2 regions of the Lysinibacillus sp. FSL W7-1291 genome follow, and region 2 is predicted to be linked to the other one. Evidence: riboswitches for the same ligand, from Rfam matches in the RefSeq annotation. Region 2 holds a riboswitch; the other holds the start of a gene.
The links. Region 2 has a riboswitch for FMN ahead of NST76_RS05940 (ECF transporter S component). Riboswitches for the same ligand answer to the same signal wherever they lie in the genome.
Positions count from the first base shown of each region.

Region 1: it holds a riboswitch for FMN, as region 2 does, so the genes downstream of both, ribE (riboflavin synthase) here and NST76_RS05940 (ECF transporter S component) in region 2, are expected to answer to the same signal.

Region 1 is NZ_CP151994.1:1,594,265-1,598,000, reverse strand. Features, by position in the region: gene ribE (6,7-dimethyl-8-ribityllumazine synthase) at 44-511, opposite strand; partial or broken gene ribB (3,4-dihydroxy-2-butanone-4-phosphate synthase) at 566-1,156, opposite strand; gene ribE (riboflavin synthase) at 1,181-1,819, opposite strand; FMN riboswitch at 2,043-2,168, opposite strand; FMN riboswitch at 2,285-2,410, opposite strand; gene NST76_RS07610 (YibE/F family protein) at 2,774-3,736, shown strand, end outside.
Region 2 is NZ_CP151994.1:1,264,469-1,268,204, forward strand. Features, by position in the region: gene NST76_RS05935 (hypothetical protein) at 1-1,248, shown strand, start outside; FMN riboswitch at 1,405-1,592, shown strand; gene NST76_RS05940 (ECF transporter S component) at 1,812-2,399, shown strand; gene NST76_RS05945 (sodium-dependent transporter) at 2,585-3,736, shown strand, end outside.

The DNA of each region.
Region 1 (3,736 bases), 330 kb from region 2:
TTTTCCCATGGATGTGCAAAATATTCAAAGAAACATTTGGTCATTATCCAATCATTTTCTTTAGATTAGCCATCTCAATGGCAGACATGGCAGCATCGTATCCTTTATTACCAGATTTTGTACCAGCACGTTCAATCGCCTGCTCAATATTTTCCGTCGTCACAATACCGAAAATAACAGGTACATTGGTTGATAACGATACATTGGCAATACCTTTTGCTGACTCATTACAAACATAATCATAGTGTGTTGTGGAGCCGCGAATAACCGTACCTAAACCAATAATGGCATCATAGTTCTTTGTTTCTGCTAGTTGTTTCGCAATAAAAGGAACTTCAAAAGCTCCTGGAACCCAAGCAACATCAATAGACGCTTCATCAACACCATGTCGTGTTAAGCCGTCCATTGCACCGTCCAATAATTTGCTTGTGATGAATTCATTAAATCGACCTACCACAACTGCAATTTTTAAACCCGTTCCAATTAATTGTGCTTCAAATGTTTGACCCATTGTTCTTTCTCCTTTTTAAATAGAAATTTTATTTTCAGTTGTCAGCAATTGACTGCGGTAAGCTACAAGTGCCTCTATTGATATCATTTTCAAGTCATGCTGTGCTGCGTACTTTATCAATTCCTCAAAGCGTAGCATATGACCATCATCGCCCATGATCTCGCAAATAACACCCACTGGCACGCTATGACAAAGCTTCGCCAAATCGACAGTCGCCTCCGTATGCCCTCTTCGCTCTAAAACACCATTATCTTTCGCAATGAGCGGAAAAACATGACCAGGTCGACGAAACTCAATCGGCTTTGCTTGCTTTTCAATCATTTTTTGTATCGTAAATGCTCGTTCATAGGCACTAATTCCTGTCGTTGTATCCTCATGGTCGATACTTACGGTAAACGCTGTTTGGTGATTATCCGTATTGTGCTGAACCATCGGATGTAAATCTAGCTGTTGTGCAAGCTGCTGTGAAATCGGTGTACAAATTAATCCTCTACCATAGGTTGCCATAAAGTTTATAGTTGCTGGTGTCATGAATTCAGCGAGTGCCAGAAGATCTCCTTCATTTTCCCGATCCTCGTCATCAACCACTACAATCATTTTGCCTTGCTTTAAATCCTCAATGGCCTCTTCAATTGCATATAGCACTTTTGTCATCTCCTCGTTCAGTTGTTAAAAACCATGTTGCGCTAAGTAATCTCTCGTAATGGTTGGTGTTGCTTGCCCTTTTTTCAGGTGCTGTAAAATATATTTACCAACTAAATCTGTTTCGATATTCACAATCGCTCCAGCCTTCTTCATGCCTAATACGGTTTCTTTGTACGTATGGGGAATTAGTGAAATCGTGACACTGTTCGTGTCAACATGGAAAAGGGTTAAGCTTGTGCCATCAATCGTAATAGAACCCTTTGGAATGCAAAATTTGGTTAGTTCCTCTGACAATTCGATATCGATATAGACTGCGTTGGCTACTGGACGTTTGCACAAAATTTTACCGACCCCATCCACATGTCCAGCAACAAAATGACCGCCAAATCGCCCATTAGCAGGCATGGCACGCTCTAAATTCACGGAATCCCCTACCACGAGCTGCTGTAAATTGGTTGCGTTGACTGTTTCAGGCATCACATCCATCGTAAGCGTCTGTTCCGTAAAATATGTCACCGTTAAACAAACACCATTAACCGCGATACTATCTCCAAGCTTGACATCTTCTGCTATCTTGGCTGATTGAACTGTTATTTTCATACTGTCCCTATCGCTTTGCATGGCTTTTAAAATGCCAATATCCTCTACAAGCCCTGTAAACATTCCATCACCTACTTTTCATTGATTTAGGCTTCTATCCCTCACTTTTGAAGTCTTATCCATCAGTTTCGAAGGTCTATCCGTCACTTCTCTAGTTTTATCCGTCTCCTCCTTCTCTAGCTATCGATAAAAAACAAAAACCCCTTTCAGCAAAGGGGTTTGGGAGTATAAGACATCAACAAATAAGCCTAATTGAAAACTATTTTTTCCATAGACTGTCATCTCATTTGTTCTTCTCCCATCCAGACTATAACTGTCGGTTTTGGATTTGCACCAAATCAGCTTGCGCTCACGGACTTTGAATTACTTCATCACCGCCGATTGGGAATTTCACCCTACCCCGAAGAACATCTTCTATTCGATTGGCACTAAATAAAAAAACTTCCCAACAAGCTTGTGGGAAGTAGTGTAATAAATGCATAGGAAAATAAACCTTCTAAATTACAATCAATTTAAAAAGCTCGCATTTTTACCCTTCTCCCATCCAGACTATAACTGTCGGTTTTGGATTTGCACCAAATCAGCTTGCGCTCACGGACTTTGAATTACTTCATCACCGCCGATCGGGAATTTCACCCTACCCTGAAGGATTTTTTATTTAGCTAATCTTACGATAACACTATTTTATTCTATTATCCATCCTTCTTTTTAAAAATTTTTCAAAAAGAATTATAGCAGATCAACAATGCATCCAGGTTTTTCGCGTTTGTGACGTCCGCCTGAGGCATTGAGGCAACATGCAATATTATTGCCACAGGAGGCGGCGTTTTTTGATGGTGTTATCAGGTGTTTAATCACTCGTCAGCAAGGGAGTCTTCAGCTTAATATAACAATGACTTGATAAATGTAAACGAAATCATTAAACTGATAACATTTAAACTGTGCATGGAACTTCCCTTTCACTAAAACGTTCCTTTACAAGTGACAATTCAGTCCAGCACTTTGGAGGTCATTTACTTGCTATTTTTTAAAAACATCCCATTGAAGCAAGGTATTTTCTATGCCTTATTAATGCTCTGCTGCGTGCTTTCGATTGTGTTCGTTCATCATAATGAATCATTTTATGATCGACCGATTGCTGAGGTGATAAAAGCTGATGTAGCAGAATCAGAACCAATGACAGATATGTATGATAATGATGATTATTTATTTACACAGCATATTACAGCCGTGATACAAAATGGACCACATAAAGGGCAATCCATCCATTTGACGAATGACTATTCCGCCTCTGGAGCTTTCGATCAAGAATACCGTGTGGGCAATGAAATCTTTGTCTCCATAGATAATCACGGATCACAGTCAGGGCTAACTGGGACCATTCTCGATTTAAAACGAGATCAAACCCTTCTCATGATTGCGTGGATTTTTATTTTTGTCTTACTCCTTATAGGAAAAAGACAAGGCTTGTTTTCCATCATTAGTTTAATTGTCAATGCATTGATTTTATCATTCGCGTTAGATTTATATGTGAAACATGGTAACCTGAGCTTGTTAGTCATCAGTGGTATTTGCGCTCTTCTATTTACGATCATTTCGTTGTTACTGATTAGCGGCTTGAACACGAAAACGTATGCAGCTATTGTGTCTACACTTTTAGGAACCGTTATGGCACTCATCATTAGCTCTGTCGTGATGTGGTTAACTGGTGAAAACGGTCTTCGCTATGAAGAAATGCAATTTTTAACACGCCCCTATCGTACAGTCTTTATGGCTGGCTTATTTATTGGCTCACTTGGGGCTGTCATGGATGTCTCTATTACGATGGCTTCTTCAATCTTTGCTTTATATGAACAAGACCCTACTATTTCTGTGAAGGCACTTAAATCTTCAGGGCATGAAATCGGGAAAGATATTATGGGCACCATTACGAGTATTTTGTTCTTTGCCTACCTTTGTGGCTCCATACCGATGGTTATT
Region 2 (3,736 bases):
GAACATGTATTGAACAATGCCCCTAAGCTTTCTGATCACCGTTCAAAAGAGGACATATTAAATCGGTTAATGGCAGATGCTCGCTTGCAGGATAACAGTTACCTTCAAGAAGCGATACAACAACCAAAAGAGGATGAACAAAAGCAAAGCAATTCCTCCATCCAAGAAGAACGAACAACACGATCTAAGCTTCGTAAAATGCCAATTTTTATGAGCATTGCAGCAGTTTTTGCGTTAACGATACTTGTAGGCTCAATGGTCATGAATAATGATGTTGGACATAAAGATCAAGCTAGTACTGCCGATACGGCTACCTATTCTACTTTACAGGAAGATCTTTCTCCAAAGGAGGCTGCTACGCAAGACGAAGCACTCCAATCTCCTATCGTAGCAGAGCATGAGCGCATGTTATCTTTACGGTCATCTGTCTATGAGGAAGATGTGAAAGATGCTGTCGTTTTCCGTATTGGCTTAGCAGGGCGAGATGCGGAAAGTGTACCAATGACGTATGTGATACCAAATGAGCGAGTAGCAACGGATTTTGGAACAGAAAAACCTTCTACTTTACAGATGTATGAAAAATACGCGCCTCAAATAGATGAGAAAGCTAAAGGATTTACTGATTACCATCCTTACAAAGGTGAGCTGAAGGAGAAGGACGATAAGCTTGTCCATGTGCTACCAAAGGACAATAGCTATGATGTTGCTTCTGCTACTGTCAATGAGTACAAAGGAACTTTGGAGGATACATTCTCTGATTCTGAATATACAGAAGTTGAGATTCAAAATGAAGATGGAACACCTTATGAGTTTTCTCAAGAAGGTGAGCCAAGTCCACCTATGTCATTAACGAACGCCAAGCATTATAATTATTATATATATCAAGATGGTACAGGTGCAGAATATTTATCACCAGATTTCCGTCAAACATTTGCAAATGTCACAGAGGCGCTCACACTGATGAAAAATAAAAATGATGATGTCTATGTGTCCGTTGTTCCTGAAAACGTATCATATACGGTGACAGAGGAAGCAGAGGGCGTAGTCGTTACATTTGATCTTCCGCTTGATTTAACATCAATGGAACCGATTCGTGCCACACAACTGATTGAGGCCATGATGTTAACGGCTGCTAGCTTTGACCAACAATTACGCCTAAATAATGTTGTCCAAGAAAGCTGGGAGGGCTTTGATTTAAAAATGTTTTTACCAAAGCCTGTAGGGCCAAATAAGCAATATATGCCTTAGTCAAAGAAAATAACAATAAGAAATGGAGCATTCCTGTTCGGTGAGGATGCTCCATTTTTTTTACAATGCATACAAGTCTAATAGGTTTTTTGAGCAGAACTATTTACTTTTTGTTGATAATTCTTTATAGTAAAACTGTAGTATAAAATAATAGTGATTCATCTTCGGGGCAGGGTGAAAATCCCGACCGGCGGTAATAGAGTGCTAAACCGTTAATGTTTATTCATTAACTCGAATGGTTTAGGCAAAACTCTTTAGCCCGCGACCTGTGCAAATTTATTTGCATGGCTGACTTGGTGAAATTCCAAGGCCGACAGTTACAGTCTGGATGGGAGAAGATGGAGGTACGATCGTCATTCATTGTTATGAAATGAACTATGACCGAGCGCTTTTTTTGTATGGCTTTTAAAATAGTGCTCAAAAAATAGTTTAGATTGACGCTTATTCGTCATGCCTTTCTCCCTTGTGCTTTTTAATGCATAAGGGTTTTTTCATGCTAACAATTGAAAGATCGTCACCTTTCTTCTTGCGAGATTGAATCAGCAAAGAGGAGAGAGTTTTCTATGAAGAAAAATGTTAAACTTCAATCGTTTATTACGATTGGTATGCTGAGCAGTATTTCGTTTTTATTAATGCTTTTTAATTTCCCAATACCGCCGTTCCCAGCATTTTTGGAAGTGGACTTTAGTGATATGCCTGCATTAATAGCGGCCATCACAATGGGACCTGTAGCTGGTATTTTAGTAGAATTATTTAAAAATGTGTTGGATTGGATTTTCTCGGGTACGCCAACAGGTGTGCCAGTAGGGCATATTGCCAACTTTACAACAGGCATTTTATTTATTTTGCCAGTTAGCTTTATTTTTAATCGTTTTAAAACGACTGCTGGTCTTGTTGGAGGTTTAGCGACAGGAACAGTCGTGATGGCAGTAGGAATGAGCGTTTTGAACTATGTTGTATTTTTACCGATGTACACATATTTCCTTGGTATGGAACCTGTTGTAGGTGACTCCCTTTATAAAATGATCGTCGCTGGAATTTTACCATTTAATATTGTAAAAGGTATTTTATTAACAGCTATTATGGCGTTTTTATTTACTACAATGCGCAAATGGATCGACCGCCAGCGCTCTATGTATATAGCAAAATAATGGACCATAAACCTCGAGTAGTTAGCTCGAGGTTTTTTTGTGGGAAGAAGTGATGGGACGAATAAAATTAGAAAAAAGTAGTAGAAAATGTTCGTGCTCTAGTGCTTTATTATTATAATCTAGTCGAAGAACACATTTTCATGTAGAATAGAGGGGAGTTTAGAAAGTTTGAGGAGTTTGAAGAGATGAGTGAAAAAAAGGGACAGTGGTCTAGTAAATTAGGATTTATTTTAGCATCAGCGGGTGCTGCGATTGGACTAGGAGCAATTTGGAAGCTACCGTATGTAACGGGGCAAAGTGGTGGAGGTGCATTCTTCCTAATCTTTGTGTTATTTACGTTATTAATAGGGTTGCCAATGCTATTGTCCGAGTATGTTTTAGGGCGTGGTACACAATCGGAGGCGGTAACCGCGTATAAAAAGGTTGCTCCGACAAAAACGGGATGGGCTTGGATTGGCCGAATGGGTGTGCTAGGTTGTTTTTTATTATTAACATTTTATAGTGTTGTTGGAGGTTGGATCTTTATTTACAGCGGGCTAGGTGTTGCTGGCGCTGTGATAGATCCTGCGATTGATCCAGCTGCACTATTTGGAAAAATTATAGGTACACCATGGATTACGCTAGTAGGTTTAGCTTTGTTTACATTAGCTAACGTACTCGTTATTTCATTAGGTGTACAAAATGGTATTGAAAAGGCGAATAAATGGATGATGCCGTTACTCTTTGTGATGTTCATTGTTCTGGTTGTGCGTGCTGTTACATTAGATGGCGCAATGGAGGGAGTGAAATTCTTCTTATGGCCTGATTTCTCAAATATTACTGGTAGGGCATTATTAGAAGCGTTAGGACAATCATTCTTTGGATTAGCTGTAGGATTTTCTTGTCTTGTTACATATAGTTCCTATCTAAAAAAAGATGTCAGCCTTCCGAATTCAGCAGGTTCTGTTGTGCTCTTAACCGTGCTTGTATCATTTTTAGCGGGTTTAGCAATCTTCCCTGTTGTGTTTGCCTTTGATTTAGAGCCAGCCGCGGGACCGGGCTTGTTGTTCATGGTGCTGCCGACAGCTTTTAGTCAAATGCCGTTTGGAGAATTATTTTTAGCGATGTTTTTATTGCTATTTTTATTTGCTACATTAACGTCATCATTTAGTTTATATGAGATTATCGTAGCGGCATTTATGGAACATAGTCAGAAATCTCGTCCGATGTGGACGCTTTTACTTGGTGTAGTCGTATTGATTGCGGCTATTCCAGCGGCACTTTCTTCTAGTGTTTTATCGGATGTAACCATTTTTGAGAAAAGTATTTTTGATGCCACTGATTTTTTAGTGTCGAAT